DNA from 3 places in the Massilia sp. UBA6681 genome. Region 1 is predicted to be linked to each of the others. Evidence: predicted binding sites of a transcription regulator. Region 1 holds the regulator's gene; each other region holds the start of a gene.
What was found. Region 1 encodes HrcA, which represses chaperone genes, less so after heat shock. Its sites were predicted from a motif close to TTAGCACTCNNNNNNNNNGAGTGCTAA; they were not measured.

Region 1 (9,703 bases):
TCGTCGACCATCTTGTCGTTGGAGCCCGGCGAGGTATAGCGCATGTAGTACCAGGACGAATCGATGAAGGTATCCATCGTGTCGGTCTCGCGGCGCGCCAGCTTGCCGCACTTGGGGCAATCGCACTTCAGGAAGGCTTCGTCCTTGTTGAGCGGGTTGCCGGTGCCGTCCGGGACCAGGTGTTCCGGCAGCACGACCGGCAGGTCTGCTTCCGGCACAGGCACCGCGCCGCAGTCGCCGCAGTGGATCATCGGGATCGGGGTGCCCCAGTAGCGCTGGCGCGAGATGCCCCAGTCGCGCAGGCGGAAGGTGACCTTCTTGTCGCCCAGGCCCTGGGCGGCAAGGTCGCCGGCCACCGCGTTGACGGCGGCGATGTAGTCCAGGCCGTCGTACTTGCCCGAGTTGACGGTGCGGCCAGCTTCCTTGTCGCCGTACCATTCCTGCCAGCCGTCCAGCGAGAATTCCTGGCCTTCGACGGCAACCACCTGCTTGATCGGCAGATTGTATTTGGTGGCGAAGCCGAAGTCGCGCTCGTCGTGGCCCGGCACGCCCATCACGGCGCCGTCGCCGTAGGTCATCAGGACGTAGTTGCCGACCCAGACCGGCAGCTGCTCGCCCGTCACCGGGTGGGTCACGGTCAGGCCGGTCGGCATGCCTTTCTTTTCCATCGTCGCCATGTCGGCTTCGATGACGGAACCCAGCTTGCACTCGGCGATGAAGGCCTGCAGTTCCGGGTTGTCTTTTGCTGCGTGCTGGGCCAGCGGGTGCTCGGCCGCCACGGCGCAGAAGGTCACGCCCATGATGGTGTCGGCGCGGGTGGTGAAGACGTACAGCTTGCCCTCGTTGATGAGCTCACCCGATTCGTCCTTGATCTGGTGCGGGAAGGCGAAGCGCACGCCGGTCGACTTGCCGATCCAGTTGGCCTGCATGATGCGCACGCGCTCCGGCCAGCCCGGCAGCTTGTTGTCGACGTAGTCCAGCAGCTCGTCCGCGTACTCGGTGATGCGCACGTAGTACATCGGGATCTCGCGCTTCTCGATCAGCGCGCCCGAGCGCCAGCCGCGGCCGTCCACCACCTGTTCGTTGGCCAGCACGGTCTGGTCCACCGGGTCCCAGTTCACGGTGCCGGTCTTCTGGTAGATGATGCCCTTCTCGAGCATCTTGAGGAACATCCACTGGTTCCACTTGTAGTATTCCGGCTTGCAGGCGGTCATCTCGCGCGACCAGTCGATGGCCAGGCCCATCGATTCCATCTGCCCGCGCATGTGGGCGATGTTCGAATAGGTCCACTCGGCCGGCGGCACGTTGTTCGCCATCGCCGCGTTCTCGGCCGGCATGCCGAAGGCGTCCCAGCCCATCGGCATCAGGACGTTGTAGCCGTTCATCCGCAGGTAGCGGTACATCACGTCATTGATCGTATAGTTGCGCACGTGACCCATGTGCAGCTTGCCCGACGGATAAGGCAGCATCGAGCAGGCGTAATACTTGCCTTTTGGGAAACGTGGGTCGTTCTCGACGGCCTTGTAGGCGTCGATCGACTTCCAGTAGGCCTGGGCGGCCTGTTCGACTTCAGCTGGACTATATTTTTCTTGCATGATTTCTTGCAGACGTGGAGGGTGGAACAGAACATTATACTGTTTCATTTTGCACTGCGGCGAAAGGCGGTGGACCAGGCGTAAGTAGCGCCTGCGGCGATGTCTTTATGACCACAGAATGAAAAACCGTCATTCCCGCGCAGGCGGGAATCCAAGTTCGTCGCACCGCGTTGGCCTACGCATGGGCCACGGCAACGCAAACAAAATTGGATTCCGGCCTTCGCCGGAATGACGGTCTTAAAGCCGTGGGCTAAGGTTTAGCGCAGCACCAGCTCCAGCGCCGGCTTCTCGCCGTAGTCCTCGTAGCGCTCGTTGATGCCGCCCACGCAAAAGGCGATTTCGTCCAGCAGGTCCGGCACGGCCGCCTTCATCCTGTCGGCATCGGCGATGACGATTTCCAGCACCTCATTCGGCTTGAGCCGGAACTTGGTCATGTTTTCCTCGTCGCGCAGGTAGCTCAGGCAGTCGACCCAGGCGTCGATGCTGCCGGCATAGGACTCGGGGAAGCCGAACGCGCGCCGGGATTCAAGATGGAAGGAGGCCTCGTCGACGATGGCCGCGCCGTTCAGTTCCGCGACGGCCATGCTTACCCCTTCAGGCCCAGCACGTCGTCCATGCCGAACAGGCCGTTCGGCTTGCCCGACAGGAAGCGTGCGGCGCGGACGGCGCCATGGGCGTAGGTGACGCGGCTGCTCGACTTGTGGCTGATCTCAATGCGCTCACCGGTGCCGAGGAACATGACGGTATGGTCGCCCACCACGTCGCCGCCGCGCACGGTGGCAAAGCCGATCGTCGACGGGTCGCGCTCGCCGGTCACGCCTTCGCGGCCGTAGACGGCGCATTCCTTCAGGTCGCGACCCAGGGCGTCGGCGATGACTTCGCCCATCTTGAGGGCGGTGCCGCTCGGTGCGTCCACCTTGTGGCGGTGGTGCGCCTCGACGATCTCGATGTCGTAGCCTTCGCTGAAGCTCCTGGCCGCCATTTCCAGCAGCTTGAGGGTGACGTTCACGCCCACGCTCATGTTCGGGGCGAACACGATGCCGACCTTCTCGCCGGCAGCATGGATCGCCGCCTTGCCGGCATCGTCGAAGCCGGTGGTGCCGATCACCAGCTGCACGCCGTTGGCCGCGCAGTATTCCAGGTGGCGCAGCGTGCCTTCGGGACGGGTGAAGTCGATCAGCACGTCGGCGTTCTTCAGTGCGCTGGCGAGGTCGGACTGGATGATCACGCCGGTCAGCTGGCCGGCGAAGGCGCCGGCGTCCATGCCGATCGAGGGCGAACCCGCGACGTCGAGCGCACCTGCCAGCTCGGCGTCCGGCGCGGCCCCGATGGCTTCGACCAGCATGCGGCCCATGCGGCCGCTGGCGCCGGCGACGGCGATTTTCAACTTGGTGGTCATGGCTGCACCACCGGGGCGCCGCCGACCTTGGGCGCTTCCATCGGGCGCGATTCAGGCTTGGCCTTGGTGCTGACCTTGGACGGGCCGGCGATGCGGTCGATGTATTCGCGCTCGGTCGGCAGGTTGCCGCCTTCGAAGCGCTCGACCTTGTCGTCCTTGAAGAAGACGGTGACGCGGCTGGTGGTCAGCTCGCCGTTGCCGCGCGCGAGGTAGAACGGGTAGTCCCAGCGGTCCTGGTGGAAGACGTCGTTCAGCAGCGGGGTACCGAGGAGGAAGCGCACCTGGTCGCGGGTCTGGCCGACCTTCAGCTGGTCCAGCATCTCCTGCGAGACGAAGTTACCCTGCTGGATGTCGGGGCGGTAGGGCGAGAACACCCACATGAACTTCTGCAGCTTGGTGGCCTGGACGGTCTGGGCGCCGGCATTCGCGGCAGCGGCCGACTTCTGTGCGTCCGCGGCGACAGCCGCCGGGTCCGTGCTCACCGGCGGCGCGGGACGCGTCTGGTTGCGCCAGGCGGCGCAGCCGGACAGCATCAGCGTGCATGCGAGGCCGGCCACGACGACTGCCCGGCTTGAGAATCGGTGGAGAACGGCTGGTTTGACGCGCATAGGTAACCTCAAAACGTTTGAGCGGGAGCTCCAAAACGCTATATCATAAAGCACTCCGCCAAACTACGAGCAACAAACATGAGTAACAACCCCACCGACCTGAAGGCCAGCGGCCTGAAGGCAACGCTGCCACGCCTGAAAATCCTGGAAATCTTCCAGAACAGCTCCGTTCGGCACCTGACGGCGGAAGATGTCTACAAAATCCTCCTCGCCGACAACATGGACGTGGGCCTGGCCACCGTGTACCGCGTGCTGACCCAGTTCGAACAGGCCGGCCTGCTGAACCGCAACCACTTCGAGACCGGCAAGGCCATCTACGAGCTGAATGCCGGTTCGCACCACGACCACCTCGTCTGCCTCGACTGCGGCCACGTGGAAGAGTTCTACGACGAAGAAATCGAAGCGCGCCAGCACAAGATCGCGGTGGAACGCGGCTTCAAGATCGCCGAGCACTCGCTGGCGATCTACGGCAATTGCGTGAAGCCGGCCTGCCCGCACCGCCACTGATTCAGGTAGGGGTGTAAAAAGCGGCCAGGGCAAGGCGCCGAGTCGAAGACAGTACGGGTAGTACGGCGAGACGAGGCAACGCAGCCATGGCCGCTTTTTACACCCTACGACTGGCTCAGGGCGTTCGACAGCAGCTTGGCCGTGATGTCGACAATCGGAATCACGCGCTCGTAGGCCATGCGCGTCGGCCCGATCACTCCCAGGGTGCCGACGATGCGTCCATTGACCTCGTAGGGCGCCGTCACCACGCTCATCTCGTCCATCGGCACCAGCTTGGATTCGCCGCCGATGAAGATCTGCACTCCGCCGGCCTTGCTCGACACCTCGAGCAGCTGCATCAGGCCGGTCTTCTGCTCGAACATCTCGAACATCTGGCGCAGGGACGACATGTTGGACGACAGGTCCGACACCGACAGCAGGTTGCGTTCGCCCGCGATCACCATGTCGTCGCCCTCGGCCATCGCCTCGCTGCCCGCCTCCACCGCCACCTGCATCAGCTTGCCCATGTCGTCGCGCAGCTGGCGCAGCTCGCCGCTCAGGCGCGCGCGCACCTGGTCGAAGGTGAGGCCCGCATAGTTCTGGTTCAGGTAATTGGCCGACTGGGTCAGCTGGCCCGGCGTGTAGTCGACGTCGGTGTGCAAGAGGCGGTTCTGGACGTCGCCGCGCGGATCGACGATGACCAGCAGGATGCGCTTTTCGGACAGGCGCAGGAATTCGATCTGCTGGAACACCGACTCGCGCCGCGGGCTTTGCACCACGCCGGCGAACTGCGACAGCGAGGACAGCATCTGGGCCGCGTTGGCGATGATCTTCTGGGGCTGCTGGCTCGGGAGACGCATGTGCTGGGCAGCCTGCTCGTCGATGTGCTGCACGGTGAGCAGGGTGTCGACGAACAGCCGGTAGCCGCGCGGGGTCGGGATGCGGCCGGCCGAGGTGTGCGGACTGGCGACGTAGCCCATTTCCTCGAGGTCGGCCATGATGTTGCGGATCGTGGCCGGCGACAGGTCGAGGCCGGAAATCTTCGACAGCGCACGCGAACCGACAGGCTGGCCGTCGGCGATGTAGCGCTCGACGAGGGCTTTGAGCAGGGTCTGGGCGCGGGGTTCGAGTTGCATGCTCTTATTATGCACGCGATAGCGGGCGGGGCGCCAGTTCAGGCGTGCTCGCGCTTGAGCCAGTCCAGCAGCCCGTCCAGGCTGCTCGTTTCCAGGTCGGGGCGGACCTGCTCCGGCATGTCGTTGACCTTGCCGATCCGGTTCATCCACACGGCGCGCAGCCCGGCGCGCTGGGCGCCCTGGACGTCCAGCAGCAGGTCGTCGCCCACGTACACCGCCTCCTGCGGCGCCACGTCCAGCAGACGGCAGGCCTCCAGGAAGATCCGCGGGTCCGGCTTGGCGACGCCGAAGCCGGGGGCGGCGACCGAGGCATCGAAATGGCGCGCCAGGCCGATCGTCTGCAGGTCGGCATTGCCGTTGGTGACCGAGCCGATCCGCACCCTGCCCTTCAGGCGCAGCAGGCCGGGCAGCACGTCGTCGTAGGGAATCACCGCATTGCGTGCCGCGAAGAATTCGGTCATCGCCAGTTCCACCTTGCCCGCATCCTCGCCGGCCTGCTCGAAGGCGGCGATCAGGCCGGCCCGGCGCAGGGCGCCCAGGTCGAGCTGGAATTCGGGCTGGCGCGCCAGCAGCTCGAGCCGGGCCTGGCGCAGCGTCTCGATGGTGAACTGCTGCGCCACCCGCGGCGCATGCTGGCGCAGCCAGGCGAACAGGATCTGCTCGGCCTCCAGGATCACCGGGGCGATCGGCCACAGGGTGTCGTCGAGGTCGAACAATACGGCTTTGGGCCAGGCGCGGCGCTGGATCATGGTGTGCTTGCTTGGAAGATGGGTGCCTGGCCCAAGGATAGCGAGCACGCCCGTAGAAAGCAATCGGGCACTGCCCCCTGCTACCCACGGTTACAGCGTGATACAAAGGCAAACCGTCCAGTCGCTTGTTAAATGGACTAAAATGTTGGGCTAATATAATGTGGTCGTAGCTCGTCCACCAGCGTGTCCACAGCTCACTTGCACACGCTTGCACGTTCACCAGTCAGATTTTTTGGAGAAATTATGAAGAGTTCGTACCTGCGTGCCGGTGCTGCGCTGGCATGCGCGCTGGCGCTGTCCGCCTGCGGCGGCGGCGATGGCGACCGGGTTATTGGCGGTTCGTTTTCGGGCGTGACCAAGCCTGGCCTGGTCCTGCAGAACAATGGCGGCTCCGACCTTGTCATCAATCCGACCAACGGAGGTATCGGCAATTTCTATTTCCCTAACATGGTGGAAACCGATTCCGACTACAACGTGACGGCCAAGAGTTTCCCGAGCAATGCTGAAACTTGCACCGTAACCAACGGAAAAGGCAAGGTCGCCATCGACATCAACACCATCTACGTCGAGTGCACCATCCGCCAGCATGAGCTGAAGGGCACCGTCACCGGCCTCACCGGCAACCTGGTACTGGTCAACGGTTCCGACCGCGTCACGGTCGCCCCCGGCGCCACCTCCTTCAGCATGGCCAAGGTCAACGAAGACGCGCCCTACGGCATCGCCATCCTGACCCAGCCCGACAACCAGACCTGCACGGTTGCCAACGGCAGCGGCACCGTGGGCCAGGCCGACATCACCAACGTGACCGTGACCTGCGGCCCGCGTACTTGATCAACACTGTATATCCTGGAGCAAGCTTCATGAAGTTTTCCCTGATCCGTCCGGCAAGCATGCTGGCAATGGCAGCGGCCCTGGCATCCTGCGGTGGCGGTGGCGACGACGACAGTTTTACGGTGGGCGGCCGCGTCGCAGGTATCGTGTACCCGGGCATGACGCTGACCAATAACGGCACCGAGACCATCAACATCGCGCCGCCGGCCAAGGCTGGCGAAGAAGTCACGTTCAGTTTCGCCAAAAAGCTGGAGTACGGCGACACCTACGACGTGCGCATCACGTCCAATCCGCAGCACCAGGACTGCCGCATCTACCAATACGCGCCGAACAGCACGACCGGCACGGCCGGCCAGCTGGCCGTGATCAATGCCCGCTTCGAGTGCTTCATCCAGACGCATGCGATCGGCGGCGAAGTCACGGGCCTGACCAAGGACAATACCGGCCTGGTGCTGGCCAATGGCAGCACCACCGGCACCACCGTGATCATCCCACCTGAAGCCAACACCACCGGCGCCGCGTTCAAGTACTCGATGGTTGTGCCGGTGGAGTACAACCAGTCCTATGGCGTGACCATCGTGACCCAGCCAAAAGACGCCGTCTGCACGGTCCAGAACCCGACCGGCATCATGGGTGACGTCGATGTTACCAACATCAACATCACCTGCGTCCGCTCCTCATAAGATATTCGAAAAACTTATGTCGAATATGCGAAAGGAAAATTGGACTTATATGCTGTAACGCAGCATACTAGCTCCTGTCTCCTCCAACTCTCCTCAGAAAAGAATTGGATTTCAAGCCCGCTACCCAGCGGGCTTTTTTTTTGCCCGCCGCCCGGCGGTGGCCGGAAGGGGGCATCGGACATCAGGCCGGACGCTTGGCCGTGACCTTCACCACGGCGACCTGCGAGGCGCCCACCGACACCTGGGCATTGTATGCCTCGGCCGCGCGGCTGGTGGCGGCTTGCGCATAGCTGCTGACGCCGGCGAGGACCAGGGTGGCGAGGAAGATGGCTTCCATGTGCTTGAGGACGTTCATTTTGTGCTCCCTTCGGTGAATTGGTGGCCGCTTCGTGTGTCGTGCGGCTTGTCGATGGAAGCACTTTAGCCAAGGCGTCCCGCGGCTTCCACCGGGGTGCGACGGACTGCAGGAATTGGCGGATGAAGGGACAAAAAATGGGATACGCTGTCGTTGTGCAGCGCAATGTAGAGCAGGATTGAGGGGAGTTTGACTGGGCGGCAAGGCGCCGCCCAGCGCGGGACGATCAGAGCAGGTTTGCCAGCGCCACGTACTGTTCCAGGCCCACCGCTTCCGGCCGTGCGCCCGGATCGATCCCGGCTTCGACCAGCTGCGCCTCGGTGAACATGCCCGCCACGCAGTTGCGGATCACCTTGCGGCGCTGCGAGAAGGCCTTGGCCACGACTTTTTCCAGCTTGTCGCCGTCCACTTCCAGCTTCTGGCGCTTGGGGATCATGCGCACGATCGCCGAGTCCACCTGGGGCGGCGGGTCGAAGGCGGTCGGCGGGACGATGAACAGCAGGTCCATGTCGTAGCGCCACTGCAGCATCACCGACAGGCGGCTGTAGGCCTTGGTGCCCGGCTCGGCCACCATGCGCTCGACCACTTCCTTCTGCAGCATGAAATGCTGGTCCTCGACCAGCGGCGCGAATTCCGCCAGGTGGAACAGCAGCGGGCTCGAGATGTTGTACGGCAGGTTGCCGACCACGCGCAGCTTCCGGCCTTCCGGCACAGGAATGGAGCCGAAATCGAACTTCAGCGCATCGCCCGAGTGCACGGTGAGCTTCTCTCGCGGGTAGGCCTTTTCCAGGCGCGCCACCAGGTCGCGGTCCAGCTCGACGACGTGCATGTGGTCGAGCGACTTGAGCAGCAGCGCCGTCATGGCGGCCAGGCCCGGCCCGATCTCGACCATCGCCTGGCCGCGCTGCGGGCCGATGGCGTCGATGATGTTGTCCAGGACGAGTTTGTCGGTCAGGAAGTTCTGGCCGAAGCGCTTGCGTGCTACGTGTTTGCTCATGGTGTTCTAGTAGTTGTGTTCGTTCAGCGGCGGTGCGAGGCCGCCATCTGCATGGCGGCGCGGATCGCCTCCTCCATGCTGCCGCAGTCGGCCAGGCCCAGGCCCTGTGCCGCCAGGTCGAGCGCGGTGCCGTGGTCGACCGAGGTGCGCACGATCGGCAGGCCGAGCGTGACGTTGATGCCGCGCCCGAAAGTGGCGTGCTTCAGCACCGGCAGGCCCTGGTCGTGGTACATCGCCAGCACGCAGTCGGCATCCTGCAGGTACTTCGGCTGGAACAGGGTGTCGGCCGGATAGGGACCGCGCGCGTCGATGCCGCGCGCCCGTGCCGCTTCGAGTACGGGCGTGATGACCTCGATCTCTTCGCGGCCCAGGTAGCCGTTCTCGCCCGCGTGCGGGTTCAGGCCGGTGACCAGGATGCGCGGCGCGGCGATGCCGAACTTGTTCTTCAGGTCGGCGTCGACGATGTCGATCACCTGCGCCAGGCTCTCCGGCGTCAGCGCCGCCGGGACGTCCTTCAGCGGCAGATGGGTGGTGGCCAGCGCCACGCGCAGGTAGGGCTGCTCATTTCCCCCTGCCGCGCCGGGCTGCCCCGCCAGCATCATCACGACCTTCGGGGTGTCGGTCTTCTCGGCCAGGTATTCGGTATGGCCGGAAAAGGCCACGCCGGCGTCGTTGATCGTGCTTTTCTGGAGCGGCGCGGTAACGATGCCGTCGAACCAGCCACACTTGGCGCCTTCGATCGCGAGGTCCAGGGTCGCCAGCACGGCGCGCCCGTTCTCGGCATTCAGCAGGCCCGGGACCACGTGGGCGGCAAGCGGCACGTCGACGACGGCCAGGCGGTCCTTGCCGAAATGCGGCAGGCCG
Region 2 (9,703 bases), on a different contig from region 1:
TGCTGACCCTGGCCGACCGCTCGATCCGCTCGATCATGACGCCGCGCGCCGAGATGTCCTGGGTGAACCTGGAACAGGACGCGGCCACCATCCTGCAGCAGCTGCAGGAAACCCCGCACAACCAGCTGCCGGTCTGCCGCGGCGACGTCGACCGGGTGGTGGGCGTGGCCCGGACCAAGGACCTGATCGGGGCGCTGCTGCTCCACGAGCGCATCGACGAGGCCGACCCGGCGCTGCTGCGCAAGCCGATCTACCTGCCCGACACCGCCGGCGTGCTGCGCGCCATGGACACGCTCAAGCGCGCCCGCGGCCAGCTGGTGCTGGTGGCCGACGAGTACGGCGTGGTCCAGGGCCTGTTGACGCCGATCGACCTGCTGGAAGCGATCGCCGGCGAGTTCCCGGACGAGGACGAGCAGCCGGCGATCCGCGCGCAGGGAGCGGGCCGCTGGGAGGCCGACGGCAGCGCCGACCTGCATCTGCTCGAGCAGGTGCTGGAGTCCGACCGCCTGGTCGACCCGGACGCCGACTACAGCTCGCTGGCCGGCTACCTGCTGGCGCGTTTCGAAACCCTGCCGGCCGCCGGCCAGGCGATCGAGACCGACGGGCTGCGCTTCGAGATCCTGGCTGTGGAAGACCGGCGCATCCTGCGCGTTGCGATCACGCGCCTGGACCTGCAGGCGCAGGACGCCGCGGGCTGACTCTTTATCTCATTTGTCATTGAAGGAAAACCCATGAAACGCATTGTGCTGTTCCTCGCCACTAACCTGGCCGTCGTGCTGGTCCTGAGCCTGAGCGCCAGCCTGCTCGGCGTCAACCGCTTCCTCACCGCCAACGGCCTGAATCTCCCCATGCTGCTGGCCTTCGCCGCGCTGATGGGCTTCGGCGGCGCCTTCATCTCGCTGTGGCTGTCCAAGCCGATCGCCAAATGGTCGACCAAGGCGCGCGTCATCGCCCAGCCGGCCAATGCCACCGAGGCCTGGCTGCTCAATACCGTGGGGGAGCAGGCGCGCAAGGCCGGCATCAAGATGCCGGAAGTGGCCGTGTACGAGGGCGAGCCGAACGCCTTCGCCACCGGCGCCACCCGCAACGGCTCGCTGGTCGCGGTGTCCACGGGCCTCCTGGCCTCGATGTCGCAGGAGGAGGTCGAAGCCGTGCTGGCGCACGAGGTGGCGCACATCGCCAACGGCGACATGGTCACGCTGACCCTGGTCCAGGGCGTGGTCAACACCTTCGTGGTGTTCCTGGCGCGGGTGGTCGGCTACGCCGTCGACCAGATGCTGCGCCGGAACGACAGCGAACAGTCGGGCCCGGGCATCGGCTACATGGTCACGGTGGTGGTGTGCGAGATCCTGTTCGGCATCCTGGCCAGCATCATCGTGATGTACTTCTCGCGCCAGCGCGAATTCCGCGCCGACCGCGGGGCTGCACAGATCCTGGGCCGCCCGCAGCCGATGATCGCGGCGCTGCGCCGCCTGGGCGGCCTGGCCGAAGGGGAGCTGCCGAAGAACATGGCGGCCTTCGGCATTTCCGGCAAGGGCGCGCTGTCGCTGTTCTCCAGCCACCCGCCGATCGAGGCGCGCATCGCGGCATTGCAGGCGCAATGACCGGCCCAGCCGCGGGGAGCGCGCTGTCGGCGGTGCTGCAGCGCCTGGCCGAGGAGGAGGGCGAGCGGATCTCGATCGGCGACCTGCTCGCGGCCCTGGGCGACCGCGCGCTCGGCGCCCTGCTGTTCGTGTTCGCCTTTCCCAACGCGCTGCCGGCGCTGCCCGGCACCTCGGCCATCCTGGGCCTGCCGCTGGTGTTCCTGGCGGCGCAGCTGGCGTTCGGGCGCCAGCCCTGGCTGCCGCGCTTCATCGCGGCGCGTTCGATACCGCGCCCGGCCTTCCGCGCGCTGGTAGGGCGCATGCACCCCTGGCTGCAGCGCGCCGAGCGCCTGCTGCGGCCACGCGCCGGCGCGCTGGCGCTGCCGCCGATGGAATACCTGGTGGGCGCGGTGTGCCTGGTGCTGGCCGTGGTCGTGCTGCTGCCGATCCCGATGGGGAACATGCTGCCGGCTTTTTCGATCAGCCTGCTGGCGCTCGGCATTCTCGAACGCGACGGCTACTGGATCCTGGCCGGCCTGGCCGCGGCCCTGGCATCCGCCGCGCTGGTGTCGGGCGTGGTGATCGTGTTCGTCAAGATGGCGCTGTACGCGGTGGCGGCCTGGCTGCCTTAGGCGCCAGGACTGCCGTCAGCGTGCGGGACGGGGATGCCGGCGGCGGTCGCGCTGGCGGAAGTGTTCGGGAGAGCACAGCACGCGCAGGGCCACCCGGCGCGGCACCCCGACCTGTTCCATGAACAGCAGGGCGGGGTGGACGCCGTAGCGCGCGCATAATTTCAGGCCCTCGTCGACCTGGCCAGCCGTCACCAGGTCACTGCGTGCATCGTTCCTGCTCTGCTCTGCCATGCGTTCCTCCATGCGAGCGAAGGATGCTAGCAGAGCTGTAAATGCACTTAAAGTAAATTCTTAAGACTTTGCATTAAGTTGATGTTTTAGTGGCTAAACAGCAAAAATTGCCGGTTTGGTATTGCAGACCGGACTTCGAGCTGCTCAGCCAACCATGCGGTTGAACAGCTCGCGCGCGGCCAGGCCGCCGCCACCGATGAGCAGGCTGAAATACAGGATGGTGACGACGTTGCTGACGTGACCCAGCAGTACGCTGACGCCGTCGCGCTGCAGCAGGCCGATCGCCAGGAACAGCAGGGCGACCGCGGGGAAAGTGTTGCTGAACGGGATCAGGCCGAAGGGCATCATCAGCAGCACGGCGCCCAAGATCAGGCCGGCGTTGTTGAGATGCTCGATCGAGCCATTCGCCACCAGCCACTGGATACGATTCGGCTTGCACACCCGTTCGATCCGGTACAGCCAGGGCAGCGCCTTGCGCAGCGCCGGGCGCAGCTTGCTGGTGGAGATCAGTCGGTGCTTCAGCTTTGCCGGGACCCAGAGTTCGCGGCCGAACAGGCGGCTGACGCCGATCAGGAGGATCGCGGCGCCGAACACGGTGCTCACCCCCGGAATCGACACCGGGATCAGGAAGACCAGGGTGAGCAGGGCGGTCAGGATCAGCAGGCCTTCGTTGCCGACACGGCGGATCAGTTCGCTCAGGGTGATGCCGCCGGGCGGCAGGGAGCGGACCATGCCGCGCAGTTTCTTGAAGACCGGTTCAGCTTGCATGGGTTCTTTCATCGTGCTTCTCATGGTTCCTGGCGGGAAGGCAAGAGTATAGTGCAGGAGCGCATGCTTCCGCCGCTGAATGGCAAGTGCGCGCAGCCCACAGGCCGCTGTCCGTTCCCGTTCAGCCGCGCCGCGCAGCCTCGATCGCCGCCACGTCGATCTTGCGCATCGTCATCATCGCCTCGAACACGCGCTTCGCCACGGCCGGGTCGGGGTCGGCGATGCCTTCGCTGAGCACGCGCGGCGTGATCTGCCAGGACAGGCCCCACTTGTCCTTGCACCAGCCGCAGGCGCTTTCCTGGCCGCCGTTGCCGACGATGGCGTTCCACAGGCGGTCGGTTTCTTCCTGGTCATCGGTCGCGATCTGGAAGGAAAAGGCTTCGGTATGGGAGAAGACCGGGCCGCCGTTCAGGCCGATGCAGGGGATGCCGGCCACGGTGAAGGCGACGGTCAGGACGTCGCCTTGCTTGCCGGCCGGATAGTCACTCGGTGCGCGGAACACCTCGCCGAGCGCGCTGTCGGGAATGGTCGCCGCGTAGAACTGCGCCGCTTCCAGCGCGGTTCCGTTGAACCAGAGGCAAATCGTGTTCTTGCTGACCATGGCATGTCTCCCATCGTAGGCACATCGTTCGGAATATCGCGCGCCAGCATAACGCAATCGCGCGCGCCTTCCTCGCTTGCCACGGTCTCCCTTACGGAAGATCAGTCCAGGTCGGAAGCGTCGTGACGCTCGGGAACCTGCTCCTCCGGATTGCCACGAACCCGGTTGACCTTGCGGCCACGGACGACGGCCGGGCGCGCGGCGATCTCGTCGGCCCAGCGGCGCACGTGCCGGTACTCGTGCACCGAGAGGAATTCGCCGGCATCGTACAGCTCGCCGCGCACCATGCCGCCGTACCACGGCCAGATCGCCATGTCGGCGATCGTGTACTCGTTGCCGGCCACAAACTGCTTGTTGGCCAGCTCGCGCTCGAGCACGTCGAGCTGGCGCTTGGTCTCCATCGCATAGCGGTCGATCGGATACTGCAGTTTTTCCGGCGCGTAGGCATAGAAGTGGCCGAAGCCGCCGCCCACGAAGGGCGCCGACCCCATCTGCCAGAACAGCCAGTTCATGGTCTCGGCGCGCGCCGGACCATCTTTTGGCAGGAAGGCGCCGAACTTCTCGGCCAGGTAGACCAGGATCGAGCCGGATTCGAACACGCGCACCGGCTGTTCGGCGCTGCGGTCGACCAGGGCCGGGATCTTGGAATTCGGGTTGATCTCGACGAAGCCGCTCGAGAACTGGGCGCCCTCGTTGATCTTGATGAGCCAGGCGTCGTACTCGGCGCCGCTGTGGCCGAGGGCCAGCAGCTCTTCCAGCATGATGGTCACCTTCACGCCATTGGGCGTGGCCAGCGAGTACAGCTGCAGCGGGTGCTTGCCGACCGGCAGTGCGGCCTCGTGGGTCGGGCCGGCGACCGGGCGGTTGATGTTGGCGAAGGTGCCGCCGCTGGAAGCGGGCGGGGTCCAGACTGTGGGTGGGACGTACTGGTCGGTCATCGGGCGCTCCTTGGGAATCTGGTCAAAGTAGCCATTCTAGCCGCGGCATGCCGGACCTGCCCAAACCATGAGAAACCATGAGGGTCAGAAACCATGAGGGTCAGGTCTGACATTCGGACACGAGCTCGAGCGTTACTCCGATGTTGTATTGCTCAGTCCGTGTCTGAATGTCAGACCTGACCCTCGACTTTAAAAAAAGAAAACCCCGCCGGGGCGGGGTTTCGGTTGGGGCGGGCAGGGCTCAGATGTAAGCCGCCAGCGCGCCTTTCATCTTCTTCAGCGCAGCCGATTCGATCTGGCGGATACGCTCGGCCGACACGCCGAATTCTTCGGCCAGCGTGTGCAGCGTGGCACCCGAACCGTCGTCGTTGGCCAGCCAGCGCGCTTCGACGATGCGGCGCGAACGCGGGTCCAGCTTCGACAGTGCGGTCTCCAGTCCTTCGGACTGCAGGCGGTCGCGCTGCTCGGATTCCAGCACGCGGGTCGGCTCCTGCTGCTCCGACGACAGGTAGGCGATCGGGGCGAACTTGTCGTCTTCGTCGTCGGTTGGCGATTCGAGGGCGATGTCGCGGCCCGACAGGCGGGTTTCCATCTCGATCACTTCTTCACGCTTGACGTCGAGCATCTTCGCCAGCTCGTCGACCTGGCTCGGGGTCATGGTGTCCAGGCCCTGCTTGTTGCTGCGCAGGTTGAAGAACAGCTTGCGCTGGGCCTTGGTCGTCGCGACCTTCACCAGACGCCAGTTCTTCAAAATGTATTCGTGCATCTCGGCCTTGATCCAGTGCATCGCGTACGAGACCAGACGCACGCCCTGGTTCGGGTCGAAGCGCTTGACCGCTTTCATGAGGCCGATATTGCCTTCCTGGATCAGGTCGGCGTGCGGCAGGCCATAGCCGAGGTAGCCGCGCGCGATCGACACGACCAGGCGCAGGTGCGACAGCACCAGCTTCTGTGCAGCGTCCAGGTCATTCTTTTCCCGGAGCGACTTCGCCAGCGATACCTCTTCCTCGTGAGTCAGCATCGGCAGGCGGTTGACGGCAGAAATGTAGGCATCGATGTTGCCCAGATTGCCAGAGAAACCCAGTCCCAGAGCACGACTGCCGGCCGGAACCAATGCGGATTGTGCGGACATTTTCAATTTCCTCGTAGTAGACTTACTGCATCCCAATGTGCCACCGACCCATGCCGTGTGACACCAGCGTTACTGCTTGTTACTTGGATGCTTTCCTTGATTTCGCTGTATTCGAGACATATATTAGCACTCTCCATGTATGAGTGCTAGGCAGGCCATCGATTTATCGAAATCGATTAAGTTTGGCTAAAGTATTGCTCGTGGGAATCAAAATCGCGCCGCCTTAACTGTAGTGCAGGCGACCCCAATTCAGTTGATTTAGCTCAAAAGTGAGCAAAAACCCGCTGGAAAACGTGTTAGAGACAGGTTAAAGGCCTGAGAAGCGGCCTTCTGTTGGATGGCGCACATTCGTCAAAGCCGGCCTGTAGGAATAGCGCTCGTGTGAACGTAGGGTGGGGCGGGTCAGCAGTTTGAAGCAGGGCCAAGATTGGGCGCGCCGCCGGCTCGAACGGCCCGCGCGCCCAGTGGAGTCTGCCTTATTGCACGCGCGCCAGGTGGCGCTGCACCGACAGCATCGCGCCGATCAGGCCGAGGCCCGCGCTGATCGCGAGGACGCCGGCGGTTTCCAGTGCGCCGAGCGGCGCCAGCTGGAATTCCGACGCATACAATCTTGCAAAGTCCGCAATCGCGCCGTTCAGCGGCTGCAGGGCCAGCACCACGGCGCCGAGCGCCACCGCGCCCGCGCACAGGCCGAGCAGGCCGCCGGTATAGTAGAAGGGGCGGTGGATGAAGTTGTCCGTGGCGCCCAGCAGCTTCGACACGTTGATTTCCTCCTTCTGCGTCAGCACCTGCAGGCGGATGGTGTTGAACACCACCGCGATCACCACGATGCCGAGCGTGACCGCCAGCAGCAGCAGGGCCAGGCGCAGGATGGCCAGCATGGCGGCCAGGCGCTTCACCCAGGCCGAATCGACCTGCACTACATCCACGCCGGGCAGGGCGCGCAGCTGTTCGGTGATCGCGTCGACCTGGCTTGCTGCGCTGCTGCCGCTAAGTCGCAGCTTGAAGCTGTCCGGCAGCGGGTTTTCGCCCAGCGTGTCGATCACGTCGCCCAGGCCGCTCCCGGCCTTCATCGCGGCCAGCGCTTGCTCGCGCGGGATGAAGTCGATGTCGGTCTTGCCGCCGCCGGCCGCGATCGCGCGAATGCGCGGCTGCAGGGCGGTCGCTTCCTCGCGTGTCGCCTCGAGTTTCATGAAGACGCTGATCTCCGGGTCGACCGAGAGCTGTTCGGACAGCGGACGCACGTTGTCGAGCAGGGTGATGCCGGCGATCGGCAGCATCAGGGCGAAGGCGACGACGAGCACGTTGAACAGGAAGCTGCCCGGCGATTTGCGCACCGTGGACAGGGCCGCCCCCAAGGCGAAGCGGTGCTGGCGGATCCAGGGGCTCATGCGGCGTCTCCCACCAGTTGGCCATGCTCGAGACGGATCACGCGTGCCGCCGCACTGTCGAGCACCTGATCGTCGTGGGTCGAGATCACGCAGGTCACGCCGACGGCGTTGAAGGCGCGCAGCGCGTCGAGCACCTTGTCGGCCGCCACGCGGTCGAGGTTGGCGGTCGGCTCGTCCGCCAGGATGATCTGCGGGCGGTTGACGATGGCGCGCGCCACCGCCACGCGCTGCTGCTCGCCGCCGGACAGTTCCAGCGGCATCGCCCTGGCGCGTTCGAGCAGGCCCACCTTGTCGAGGGCGGCCCGGGCGCGCTGCTCGGCCTGCGCCTTGGGGGCGCCGGTGACGAGCAGGGGCAGCATGACGTTGCCGAGGATGTTGCGGTCGTTGAGCAGGCGCTGGTGCTGGAAGATCAGGCCCAGGTTACGGCGCAGGAAAGGAATGCCGGCCCGCTTGAGGCGGCCGATGTCCTGGCCGTTGACGGTGACCACGCCGCTGCTGGGCCGCTCGACGGCGGCCACCATCTTCATCAGGGTCGACTTGCCCGCGCCGGACGGGCCGGCCAGGTAGACCAGCTCGCCCTTGCCGATATTGAGGGAGACGTCGCGCAGCGCGTAAGCGTCAGGGGAATATTGTTTGGAGACGGACTGGAATTCGATCATCGATGGTCCGTTCCTTCAACCCAGCAGCGCTTCGACGAATTCTTCGGCGTTGAACGGCTGCAGGTCGTCCAGCTTTTCGCCCACGCCGATGAAGTACACCGGCACCGGGCGGGTACGCGCGATCGCGGCCAGCACGCCGCCCTTGGCGGTGCCGTCCAGCTTGGTGATCACCAGGCCGGTCAGCTGCAGGGCGTCGTCGAAAGCCTTGACCTGGGCCAGCGCGTTCTGGCCGGTGTTGCCGTCGATGACCAAGAGGGTCTCGTGCGGGGCGCCGTCCATGCCCTTGCCGATGACGCGCTTGATCTTCTTGAGTTCTTCCATCAGGTGCAGCTGGGTCGGCAGGCGGCCGGCGGTGTCGACCATGACCACGTCGGTGCCGCGCGCCTTGCCCGACTGGACCGCGTCGAAAGCGACGGCGGCCGGGTCGCCCGAGGCCTGCGAGATCACGGTGACGTTGTTGCGCTGGCCCCAGACCATCAGCTGCTCGCGCGCGGCGGCGCGGAAGGTGTCGCCCGCGGCCAGCAGCACCGACTGGTCGAAGCGCTGCATGTGCTTGGCCAGCTTGCCGATGGTGGTGGTCTTGCCGGCGCCGTTCACGCCCGAGATCATCATCACCAGCGGTTCGTGGCGGCCCAGTTCGAGGGGCTTCTGCAGCGGCGCCAGCAGCTCGATCATGAGTTCCTTGAGCGCGGCCTTGACCTGGGCGGCGTCGAGCAGCTTGTCTTCCTTGACCTTGCGGCGCAGGGCGCCCAGCAGGTGCTCGGTGGCGTCCATGCCGGCATCGGACATCAGCAGCGCCGCTTCGAGCTCCTCGTACAGGTCCTCGTCGATGCGCGCACCGACGAACAGCAGCGACAGGTTGCTCGAGGTCTTGGACAGGCCGGCCTTCAGGCGCGCCATCCAGGATGTCTTCTGTTCCGCGGCGCTGGTCGGGCGTTCCGCGGTTTCCGGGAACAGTTCGCCGAGATCGGCTGCGACGGGCGGGGCGGCCGGCGCAGCCGGCGCAGCCGGCGCGATAGCGGGCGCGGCGACTGGTGCCGGCGGCGGGCTGACCGGTGCGTCCAGTGCACCCGGCACGAACATCGGCGCCGCTGCGGGCGCCGCCTGGTCCGGCGTCGAGACCTCGGTTTCAGGCTTCTTTCTCTTGAAGAAACTAAACATAAATGGGGGCGATTCCTGCGCACGATGCCGGCTGGCGCCGGCGATGAAAAAAGTAGCGAATATTTTACCAGAGCAGCAAGACGCCACCCGGAATGGCAGGTATCGACGCTAGAAGATGCGTGGAAGGAACTCTTTGTTGTGTTATTGCTGAAACCGACTGGTTACTCAACAGTGCGCGTCTGGAAAACGACAGCGACTTGCGTTAAATTGAACAGAGAGAGAAAACCACAAAATACAACGGGGCACACCGTGAAAATTACCAATTTTCTGAAGCGCCTCATCTATGGCGACAACGCCACGGATGGCAGCGCCGCGAACATGCGCAACATTATCGTGTGGGCGTTCATCGCCCTCGTCGCATTGTTCCTGACCAACCCGGAACAGGTCAGTTTCTTCGACCAGCCGATTCCGCTGCCGGCCGAGCTGGGCTTGGGGCAGTAGGGCGGTGGTCGGCAAGCCGACCACCGTACGACATCAACGGCCGGCCTTGGCCGCTTCCGCCGTCTTGCGAATCGTCTCGAGCGTCGCGTTCGGCGTAATCAGATTGCCGTCGTAGCGCAGCTCGATCACCGCCGGCAGCTTGCGTTCGTTCGCATGCGCCAGCGCG
Region 3 (9,703 bases), on a different contig from region 1:
GGCGATGGCGATTCCCGGCCTGACCCGCGGCGACCTGATGCAGGTGGGACAGGGCGCGCCGGCGCCGAACGCCGTGATCGGCGTGCTGGGTCCGGGCACCGGCCTGGGCGTGTCCGGCGTGATCCCGACCGCCGACGGCTTCGTCACCCTCGGCAGCGAGGGCGGCCATGTCAACTTCGCGCCCGGCGACGAACGCGAGTTCGCCATCCTGCAGACCGCCTGGAAGGAATGGCCGCACGTCTCGAACGAGCGCTTGATCTCCGGGCCGGGCATGGAAATCATCCACCGCGCGCTGGCGGCGCGCAACGGCGTCGCGGCCCCGGCGCGCAAGGCGGCCGAGATCGTCAACAGCGCGCTGGACGAGCAGGACCCGCTGTGCCTGGAGGTGCTGGAGTGCTTCTGCGGCATGCTGGGCGCGGCCGCGGCCAACCTGGCGGTGACGCTGGGCGCCTTCGGGGGCATCTTCATCGGCGGCGGCATCGTGCCGCGCATGGGCGAATGGTTCGCCGGCTCGCCCTTCCGCGCGCGCTTCGAAGCCAAGGGACGCTTTTCCAGCTACCTGGCCGACATCCCGACCTACGTCATCACCACGCCGCATCCGGCCCTGCATGGCGTGGCGACCATCCTGGCCGAGCACCTGCGCGGGCGCAGCGGCGCCAACACCCTGATGGAGCGCGTCCAGCAGCTGCGCCACAGCCTGAGCCCGGCCGAGCAGCGGGTCGCCAGCCTGGTGCTGGAGCAGCCGCGCCTGGTGCTGAACGAGCCGATCGCCGAGATCGCACGCCTGGCCGACGTGAGCCAGCCGACCGTGATCCGCTTCTGCCGCTCGCTCGGCTTCCAGGGCCTGGCCGACTTCAAGCTCAAGTTCGCGAGCAGCCTGACCGGCTCGATCCCGGTGCGCCACAGCCAGGTGCGCATCAGCGACAGCACCCACGACCTGTCGGCCAAGGTGATCGACAACACGGTGTCGGCGATCCTGCGCTTCCGCGACCAGCTGGACGTGCGCGCACTCGACCGCGCCATCGAACTGGTGAGCCGGGCGCGCCGCGTCGAGTTCTTCGCAATGGGGAATTCGCGCGCGGTGGCGCTGGACGGGCAGCACAAGTTCTTCCGCTTTCGCATCCCGACCTCGCTGTACGGCGACTCGCACCTGTTCCAGCTCGCGGCCGAGCTGCTGCAGCCGGGCGACGTCGTCATCGCGGTATCGAATTCGGGCAGCATCGCCGAGCTCCTGGGCGCGGTGGACACCGCCCGCGCCGCCGGCGCCGACGTGATCGCCATCAGCAACAGCCAGTCGCCGCTGGCGCGCAAGGCGACCGTGTGCCTGGCGGTGGACCATGCCGAGGACAGCACCAGCTTCCTGTCGATGATCTCGCGCATCCTGCAGCTGCTGCTGATCGACATCCTGGCGGTGGGCATTTCGGTGGACGGCCAGCACGGCGAAGCGCAGGGCGACGATCCGCGCAGGCTCCTGATCTCGCACCTGGACAGCTGAACCGCCCGCCTTCTTCGGGTTTGAGCGAGAATAGGGGAATGAAAGACGATTCCCGTTCGCCCGATCTGCACGCCTACTACGACGCCATGTGGACGCGCGCCCATGGGGCGATCGCCGCCGGCGACATCGAACGCGACGAACGGGTGCTGGCCGGGCCCGATCCACGCCGCGGCCTGACCCTGGTCGCGCGTCCCGGCGCGGCGCTTCAAGCGCGCTTCGATGCCTTGCTCGAGCGCCTGGCGCAGGCCGAGCCGGGGCAGTACCGCCATCCGCCGGCCGACATGCACCTCACCGTCCTGTCCCTGTTCACCGTCACCGATGAACCGGGCGCCCAGTTGGCGCAGCTGGACGCCTATCGCGCCGCGGTGCACGCGGCGCTGAAAGGCATGGAGGCATTCGAGATCGAATTCGCCGGCATCACGCTGTCGCGCGGCGCCGTCATGGCCTGCGGCTATCCGCGCGGCCCGGCGCTGGAGACCCTGCGCGAGCGCCTGCGCATCCAGCTGCGGGCGCGCGGCCTGGATGCCTCGCTGGACCAGCGCTACCGGCTGGTGACCGCGCATGCGACGCTGCTGCGTTTTGCCGCGCCGCTGCGGCAGCCGGCGCGCTTCGCGGCGCTGCTCGAGGAGCTGCGCCATGCGCCGCTCGGCAGCATGCGGGTGGATGCGCTGGAGCTGGTGGTCAACGACTGGTATATGTCGAGCGGTTTGCTGCAGCGGGTGGAGGTGCTAGGCCTGCCGGCCTTCAGTCCGCGCTCTTGAGTTCGACGCGCTCGATATGGCGGCGCCATTCCTGCAGGCTGAGGACGGTATCGGTCTCGGCATCCTCTACCAGGATCTCGTCGCCCTGCTGGGACACGAGGAAGCTCTCGCGGCGGCGCACGTCGTTGGTGCGGTTCTCCACGAAGCTGAGCTGGTAGTACTTCCTGCCGTTGATCTCGCGCGGCGCCGGGTCGTCTTCGATCACCGCGCCATGCGCCTTGCCCTTCGAGCGCTTTTCGATCTGCGCCGACCAGGCCTTCAGTTCCGGCACCGCGAGCAGGGCTTCCATGGCCTGTTCCCGGGTGCGTGCCGGCGCTTCCTTGACGACCGCGGGCGCCGGGGGCGGCTTCACTTCCTCGCGCTCGGCACGCTTGCAGCCGGCGGCCGCCAGCGCCATCGCAAGGGCGGCCGCGAACAGGGGCAGGGAAGGACGGAATGCGGTGCGAATCGACATGGGGTGCCTCGTAGTGTGAACGGCAAGTCTACACCCCGTGTGTTCCAGCGGCAACGGTGCAAGGGATAGGGGCTGTGTGATTACCTGCGGGGTAATTGTCGGGGACCGTAGCGAAGCCAATACTTCGGCAGGACGAATCGCTCTTGGCAGGATATGGAGTGGTTCAACAGTGCCGGGATGGCCGGTTCACATCGAAAGGAAAAACCATGAGTGCGTACGCCATTGGTCTGCTGAAGGATGTCGTGTTTGGACCGGAGATCGTCAACTACCTCGAACGCATCGACGAGACGTTGAAACCCTACCATGGCCGTTTCCTGATCCATGGCGAACGGCCGGAAGTCCTGGAAGGCAAGCCGCAGGAAGACGTGGTCGTGATCGCATTTCCCGATATCGACCATGCGCGCCAATGGTACCGGTCGCCCGCTTACCAGGACATCCTGCCGCTGCGTGTACGGAATTCATCGAGCACCGTGTTCCTGGTCGACGGCCTGCCCGACCACCACCTGGCGACCGACATCCTGCGATAAGGGGGGGCGGCCGCACTAGCGCAGCCGGGTGCCGTCCGCGCAGGCCCGAACCAGCCTGTCCAGGCGAGCGGCGCGCGTGTCGTCTTTTTTCGCGCTCGTGATCCAGTGCAGGATGGTCTTGCGGTAGCCGGGCGGCGTGGTGTTGAAATAATCCCAGGCAGCCGGCTCGCGCTGGAAGCGTTCGAGCTCGGCGGCGGACAGCGCAGGCACGTCGCTGCGCTCGTGCGAATAGATGCCGGACTTCGACGCCGACCGGTGGGCAAAGGCGGCTTCGCCGGCCGGCCTCATCCTGCCTTGCGCGCGCAGCCTGTCCATCTTGGCGATGTTCACGTTGCTCCAGATCGAATCGCGCTTGCGTGGCGTGAAGCGGATCGAATAGCTGTTGTCGTCGATGCGCCGGCGCACCCCGTCGATCCAGCCGAAGCACAGGGCTTCGTCGACCGACTCGGACCAGCTCATGCAGGGCCGCCCCGAGCCCAGCTTGTGGAAGCCAACCAGCAGTTCGGAGGCGGTGCCGGCGTGGGAAGAGAGCCAGGCGCGAAATGCCTGTGCGTCGTCGAAAAAGTGTGGATCCATGGCGGCAATTATGCAGGCAATGCGATGGCCGTGCGCAGGAAGTCGAACATGGCCTTCATCCGTCCCAGGTAGCGGGTATCGGGATGGGCCAGCAGCCACAGGCCGATGTCCAGTTCCGGCAGCGGCCCGTCCAGCATGGTGACCTCTGGACGATCGCGCATCACCGCCAGCGGCACGACGCCGACGCCCAGTCCGTTCACGACGGCGCCGGCAACCGCCAGCAGGTTGCCGACCTTGTGGCGCGGCAGGGCCTGGGGATGGCGCGCGCGGCGCCAGTGCTGGGACGGGTGGTCGGGCAGGCTGTCGTCCAGCGCGATCCAGTCCATCTCGCTGTAATGCCTGCCTTGCGGCTGCCCCGCAAGATAGCCGGCGCCGCCATACACGGCCGAACGCATCGTGCCCAGCCGGATGCCGACCAGATGCTCGGGCGGCGCATTGGTGGCGCGGATGGCGATGTCGGCCTCGCGCTGGCTCAGGTTGACGAGCACGTTGGTGCTGGCCAGTTCGAGCCGGATGTCCGGGTAGCGCTCGGCAAAGCGCGCCAGCACCGGCAGCAGCACGGTATGCAGCAGCGTGTCGGTCAGGGTGATGCGCAGCACGCCGGAGGGCGCGGTGGCCTGGTGGAAGGCCGCTTCGCGCGCCTCCTCGAGCTGGGTCTCGATCCGCTCCGCATGGCTGGCCAGCACGCGCCCGAGTTCCGTCGCCGTATAACCTTGCCGGCCGCGGTCGAACAGCAGCTCGCCGACATCGGCCTCGATGCGCTTGATGGCGCGGAACACGGTGGACGCATCCACCTTCAGCCGCTCGGCGGCGCCGGCCAGGGTACGGCCGCGGTGCAGGGCCAGGATGGTTTCCAGGTCCTGGAGGCCGAGCTTCGATTGCAATTTTGCATACGATGGTTTCATGAGCGCCTATTTTATAGGCATTCCTGCAGCGATACAGTGGAATCTCCTCAACCCCACCTCGCAAGGAAGCCATCATGGACCACACTTTCCGCTCCCTCGTCCTGCTGCTGCGCCTGTCGTTCGGTGCGCTCGCGCTCACGCTCGCCATGCTGACCGCGGCCGCGCTCGGCGTGCCCGCCTTCGCAGCGGATCTCGCCGCGCAAGGCATGCCGATGCCCTTGAGCTGGCCAGCCGTGCTGCTTGAGTGCGTGCTCGCGCTGGCGGCACTCTTCCTGCACCGTCCTCCCCTGGGGTCAGGTCTGACATTCGGACGCGGCCTCGACAATACGTCAGCGCGCAATACTGTTTGATATCGCTTGTCTGCTCGTCCGTTACGCTGATGACCCGCTTGCGGCGCCGTTCTTGGAAGATGCGTGCAGTACCGTACCGAGCCGGCGCGCCGACCTGTCATCCTGCCTGCATGATCAACTTATACGTGGAGAAATTCTCATGCAACGATATACAGCAGCGATGACAGGCGGTCTGATAGCGGGCGTGCTGACGACTGCCTTCATGGTCGTCGGGCGCAAGACCGGCCTGCTGGGGAAAACGCTCGACCGGGATGCGGTCGACTGGATCGACGATGTCACCGGCTCGCGCAAGGTGATCGGCGACACCGGCACCAGCGTCGTCGAGTTCGTCAATCATCTCGGCGCATCGGCCGCCTTCGCGCTGGCGGTTCCCAAGCTGCGCGATGCCGCGCCGTCCTTGTCGCCGGTGACCATCGGTGCGCTGTACGGCACCGCGCTATATGCGGTGAACATCGGCTGCATCGCGCCTATGCTCGGCATCACCGAGGGCGAGGCAAAGGCGGGGCCACGCAAGGCCGGCGAGCGCTGGAGCGTCCATCTGCTGCAGTCGATCGCGACCGCGGTGCTGGCGGAACGGCTGACTTCCAGGCCGGCACACCGCTAGGGTTGCGAGCCGACGACCAGGCCTGCTTATTCCGCTAGATTCAGTCCGTGCTGTTCGCACCATGCACGCATCGCGTCCAGCGTGCGCTGCTCGCGGAACGCATGCCACCGGTCGCACAGGCCGCGCTTGTCCACCAATGCGGAAAAGCGGGCATAGGCGCCCGCGTGCCTGAATATCCGCCGGACCTCGTCTTCGTCCGAGGGCATGTGGCGCTGGACAAAATCAATGACCAGTGCCCGGCCCAGCTCCAGCGTGCGCTGGCCCGGCACCGGGATGTAATGGCCTTCTTGGCCGATGTCAGCAGGAAGCGGTTCCAGCTCGCCGACCAGGTCCGAGCGAATATGGACATGTCCCGTTTCCAGGCTCACCCATGCCTCGCTACCCGGCTCATCCGCCAGCATCATCGCGTTGTCGAGATCAAAAGCGTTCACGGTCGCCATACCGCCTCCTATAAATAAATAACAGCAGAGCTCGTGTCCGAATGTCAGACCTGACCCCGCCAAAGTAAAAAAGCCTGCAAGGCGCGAACCCTGCAGGCTTTCTGGCTGGTAGGCCGGACGATTACATCATGCCGTCCATGCCGCCCATGCCACCCATACCGCCCATGCCGCCCATGCCGCCGGCCGGCTTGTCTTCAACGACTTCCGAGACCATGCAGTCGGTGGTCAGCATCAGGCCGGCGATCGACGCTGCGTTCTGCAGTGCCGAGCGGGTGACCTTGGCCGGATCCAGCACGCCCATTTCGACCATGTCGCCGTAGGTGCCGTTGGCGGCGTTGTAGCCGTAGTTGCCGGTGCCGGCGATGACGGCTGCGACCACGACCGACGGCTCGTCGCCGGCGTTCTGGACGATCATGCGCAGCGGCTCTTCCATCGCGCGCAGGACGATCTTGATGCCTGCGTCCTGGTCAGGGTTGTCGCCCTTGATGTCGATGTTCGAACGTGCGCGCAGCAGGGCCACACCGCCGCCCGGGACGATGCCTTCTTCCACGGCAGCGCGGGTAGCGTGCAGTGCGTCTTCCACGCGTGCCTTCTTCTCTTTCATCTCGACTTCGGTGGCTGCACCGACGCGGATCACGGCAACGCCGCCGGCCAGCTTGGCCACGCGCTCTTGCAGTTTTTCGCGGTCGTAGTCCGAGGTCGCTTCTTCGATCTGGACGCGGACCATCTTGACGCGTGCTTCGATCGCTTCAGCGGCGCCGGCGCCGTCGATGATGATGGTGTTTTCCTTGCCGACTTCGACGCGCTTGGCCTGGCCCAGTTCCTGCAGGGTGACCTTTTCCAGGGTCAGGCCGACTTCTTCGGCGATCACCTGGCCGCCGGTCAGGATGGCGATGTCTTCCAGCATGGCCTTGCGGCGGTCGCCGAAGCCAGGCGCCTTGACGGCGACGGTCTTCAGGATGCCACGGATGTTGTTGACCACCAGGGTCGCCAGCGCTTCGCCTTCGATGTCTTCGGCGACGATCACCAGCGGACGGCCGGCCTTGGCGACTTGCTCCAGCACCGGCAGCAGGTCACGGATGTTCGAGATCTTCTTGTCGCACAGCAGGATGAACGGGTTCTCGTGAACGGCGACCTGCTTGTCCGGGTTGTTGATGAAGTACGGCGACAGGTAGCCGCGGTCGAACTGCATGCCTTCCACGATGTCCAGCTCGTCGTTCAGCGACTTGCCGTCTTCGACGGTGATGACGCCTTCCTTGCCGACTTTTTCCATCGCCTCGGCGATACGCTCGCCGATCGAGGTTTCCGAGTTGGCCGAGATGGCGCCGACCTGGGCGATCTCTTTCGAGGTGGTGGTCGGCTTGGCGATCTTCTTCAGTTCTTCGACGGTGGCGGCGACGGCCTTGTCGATGCCGCGCTTCAGGTCCATCGGGTTCATGCCGGCGGCAACGAACTTCATGCCTTCGCGGACGATCGCCTGTGCCAGCACGGTCGCGGTGGTGGTGCCGTCACCGGCGTTGTCGCTGGTCTTCGACGCGACTTCCTTGACCATCTGCGCGCCCATGTTCTGCAGCTTGTCCTTCAGTTCGATCTCTTTCGCGACCGAGACGCCGTCCTTGGTGACGGTCGGGGCGCCGAACGAGCGCTCCAGCACCACGTTGCGGCCTTTCGGGCCCAGGGTGACCTTGACTGCGTTGGCGAGGATGTTGACGCCTTCAACCATCTTGGCGCGCGCTGCGTCGCCGAAAATTACTTCTTTAGCTGCCATTTCTTGTTCTCCGAATGAATTCGTGAATGTGTATTACAGGAGGAATGCGGGTTTGACCAATTACTGGGCCACGACGGCCATGATGTCTTCTTCGCGCATGACCAGCAGTTCCTGGCCATCGACCTTGACGGCCTGGCCCGAGTACTTGCCGAACAGGACGCGGTCACCGACCTTCACTTCCAGCGGACGAACCTGACCATTTTCCTGCACCTTGCCGTTGCCGACAGCCAGGATCTCGCCCTGGTCCGGCTTCTCGGCGGCCGCATCAGGGATGATCAGGCCGGATGCAGTCTTGGTCTCCTGGTCGAGACGCTTCACGATTACGCGATCGTGCAGAGGACGAAGGTTCATGCAAAACTCCTTATTTTTCAGTGGTTTGACTAGCTGTTCAAAGCCGCCATACGGTGGTGGCGGCTGGGAAAATTTGTGCTTCGGTTTGTTAGCACTCTAGGCTGCCGAGTGCTAACACGAAGGTGATTATAGGGACGATAACACCCCATTTCAAGCAGGAATGTGTGGGATCGAACCGACTTTTTTGCGAAAACACAATTCAATAGATGGGTTGTACACTGTCGGCGGTGGCATTCGAGCAATGGCCGGGCAGGGTACACCGGATAGCGCCGGGACGCCGCACGGATGCTGTATGCTACTGTCCGGCCCGATCCTCTTCCCGACAGGGGCGCGATTCGGTTGACGGAAAAACCATCTCAGTCCTATAGTGTCGAATGATTTCCGAATTTCAAGACCTCTCCGACAAGATCGACCGGCTCGCCCAGCTGACCCAGTCGCTGCGCGCCGAGAACTACCTGCTGCGCCAGGCCAACCACCTGCTGAGCGCCGAGAACATCGCGTTCAAGGAGCGGCTGATCGAGGCGCAACGCCGCGTCGAGGCGCTGCTCGAGCAGTTGCCCGCGCCGGAAGGCGAAGCGGACGATGCAGCCGATGCCGGTCCTGAGGCCGGCGAGCCGAACGAGGCAAGCCAATGATCCATCTCGATTGCACCATCATGGGCCAGTCCTACCGCCTGGCCTGCCGCGAAGGCGAAGAGCGCACCCTGCGCGAAGCGGTCAGCTACCTGGACGGCAAGATGTGCGCGCTGCGCGACTCGGGCAAGGTCAGGGGCACCGACCGCATCGCCGTCATGGCGGCGCTCAGCGTGGCGGCCGAATTCCTGTCGGTCAAGTCGCCCCAGGGGCCGCTGTCCGACATGTCGATCCTCGAAGTCAAGCAGAAGCTCGAAGCGATGCACACGGTGCTGGACCAGGCCCTGGCGCCGCAGGAAAATCTGTCCTGAGGTTCAGATTCGGTTGACATGCTCGGCCAACGGAGTAAACTGCGCTCTACCCTGCGGTGTTCGAGATTTGTCATATATTCCTTGAACCATTCTTTCGCATAGGTTGTGGGACATGCTTGGTGGGCGCGAGCGTCACTAGTCTGACGAACCCGAAATTGAGCTGACTGCGACCACCTTGAGCCTTTTGGTTCGGGATGCCGGCAATAACGACACAGGCGGGGCTACACACACGAGCGGTTGCGCACTTCGGTACGCAGCCGCTTTTTTATTGGCGGGGTTTGAAGGGGGTTGGATGCGTTACTGGTTGATGAAATCGGAGCCGGACGACGTCAGTTTCGACGACGTGCTGGCCGCGCCGGAGCAAACCGTGTCCTGGTACGGCGTACGTAACTACCAGGCGCGCAATTTTCTGCGCGACGCCATGTCGGTCGGCGACGGCGTCCTGTTCTACCACTCCAGCTGCGCAGTGCCCGGCGTGGCCGGCATCGCCGAGGTGGCGAGCGGTCCGTATCCGGATGCGACCCAGTTC

Region 2: rpoH (RNA polymerase sigma factor RpoH) is a predicted target of HrcA. The motif match lies at 6,009-6,035, and genes of this name have one in related genera.
Region 3: groES (co-chaperone GroES) is a predicted target of HrcA. The motif match lies at 8,320-8,346, and genes of this name have one in related genera.

The regions. Positions count from the first base shown of each region.
Region 1 is NZ_DKJX01000070.1:32,062-41,764, reverse strand. Features, by position in the region: gene leuS (leucine--tRNA ligase) at 1-1,595, opposite strand, end outside; gene B2R83_RS11650 (barstar family protein) at 1,853-2,179, opposite strand; gene dapB (4-hydroxy-tetrahydrodipicolinate reductase) at 2,182-2,994, opposite strand; gene B2R83_RS11640 (outer membrane protein assembly factor BamE) at 2,991-3,602, opposite strand; gene fur (ferric iron uptake transcriptional regulator) at 3,681-4,109, shown strand; gene hrcA (heat-inducible transcriptional repressor HrcA) at 4,214-5,224, opposite strand; gene B2R83_RS11625 (HAD family hydrolase) at 5,263-5,973, opposite strand; gene B2R83_RS11620 (hypothetical protein) at 6,217-6,804, shown strand; gene B2R83_RS11615 (hypothetical protein) at 6,834-7,487, shown strand; gene B2R83_RS11610 (hypothetical protein) at 7,669-7,842, opposite strand; gene rsmA (16S rRNA (adenine(1518)-N(6)/adenine(1519)-N(6))-dimethyltransferase RsmA) at 8,069-8,839, opposite strand; gene pdxA (4-hydroxythreonine-4-phosphate dehydrogenase PdxA) at 8,863-9,703, opposite strand, start outside.
Region 2 is NZ_DKJX01000079.1:103,302-113,004, reverse strand. Features, by position in the region: gene B2R83_RS13500 (TerC family protein) at 1-698, shown strand, start outside; gene htpX (protease HtpX) at 732-1,604, shown strand; gene B2R83_RS13490 (exopolysaccharide biosynthesis protein) at 1,601-2,215, shown strand; gene B2R83_RS13485 (hypothetical protein) at 2,231-2,446, opposite strand; gene B2R83_RS13480 (exopolysaccharide biosynthesis protein) at 2,591-3,226, opposite strand; gene B2R83_RS13475 (VOC family protein) at 3,336-3,815, opposite strand; gene yghU (glutathione-dependent disulfide-bond oxidoreductase) at 3,917-4,753, opposite strand; gene rpoH (RNA polymerase sigma factor RpoH) at 4,995-5,885, opposite strand; gene ftsX (permease-like cell division protein FtsX) at 6,362-7,276, opposite strand; gene B2R83_RS13455 (cell division ATP-binding protein FtsE) at 7,273-7,935, opposite strand; gene ftsY (signal recognition particle-docking protein FtsY) at 7,951-9,096, opposite strand; gene B2R83_RS13445 (hypothetical protein) at 9,121-9,537, shown strand; gene B2R83_RS13440 (thiamine pyrophosphate-binding protein) at 9,571-9,703, opposite strand, start outside.
Region 3 is NZ_DKJX01000043.1:21,877-31,579, forward strand. Features, by position in the region: gene B2R83_RS05770 (glucokinase) at 1-1,495, shown strand, start outside; gene B2R83_RS05775 (2'-5' RNA ligase family protein) at 1,534-2,256, shown strand; gene B2R83_RS05780 (hypothetical protein) at 2,240-2,710, opposite strand; gene B2R83_RS05785 (DUF1330 domain-containing protein) at 2,917-3,237, shown strand; gene B2R83_RS05790 (YdeI/OmpD-associated family protein) at 3,253-3,813, opposite strand; gene B2R83_RS05795 (LysR family transcriptional regulator) at 3,822-4,718, opposite strand; gene B2R83_RS05800 (hypothetical protein) at 4,793-5,068, shown strand; gene B2R83_RS05805 (hypothetical protein) at 5,253-5,672, shown strand; gene B2R83_RS05810 (hypothetical protein) at 5,699-6,112, opposite strand; gene groL (chaperonin GroEL) at 6,234-7,880, opposite strand; gene groES (co-chaperone GroES) at 7,941-8,231, opposite strand; gene B2R83_RS05825 (hypothetical protein) at 8,606-8,866, shown strand; gene B2R83_RS05830 (cell division protein ZapA) at 8,863-9,174, shown strand; RNA gene ssrS (6S RNA) at 9,220-9,400, shown strand; gene B2R83_RS05840 (EVE domain-containing protein) at 9,467-9,703, shown strand, end outside.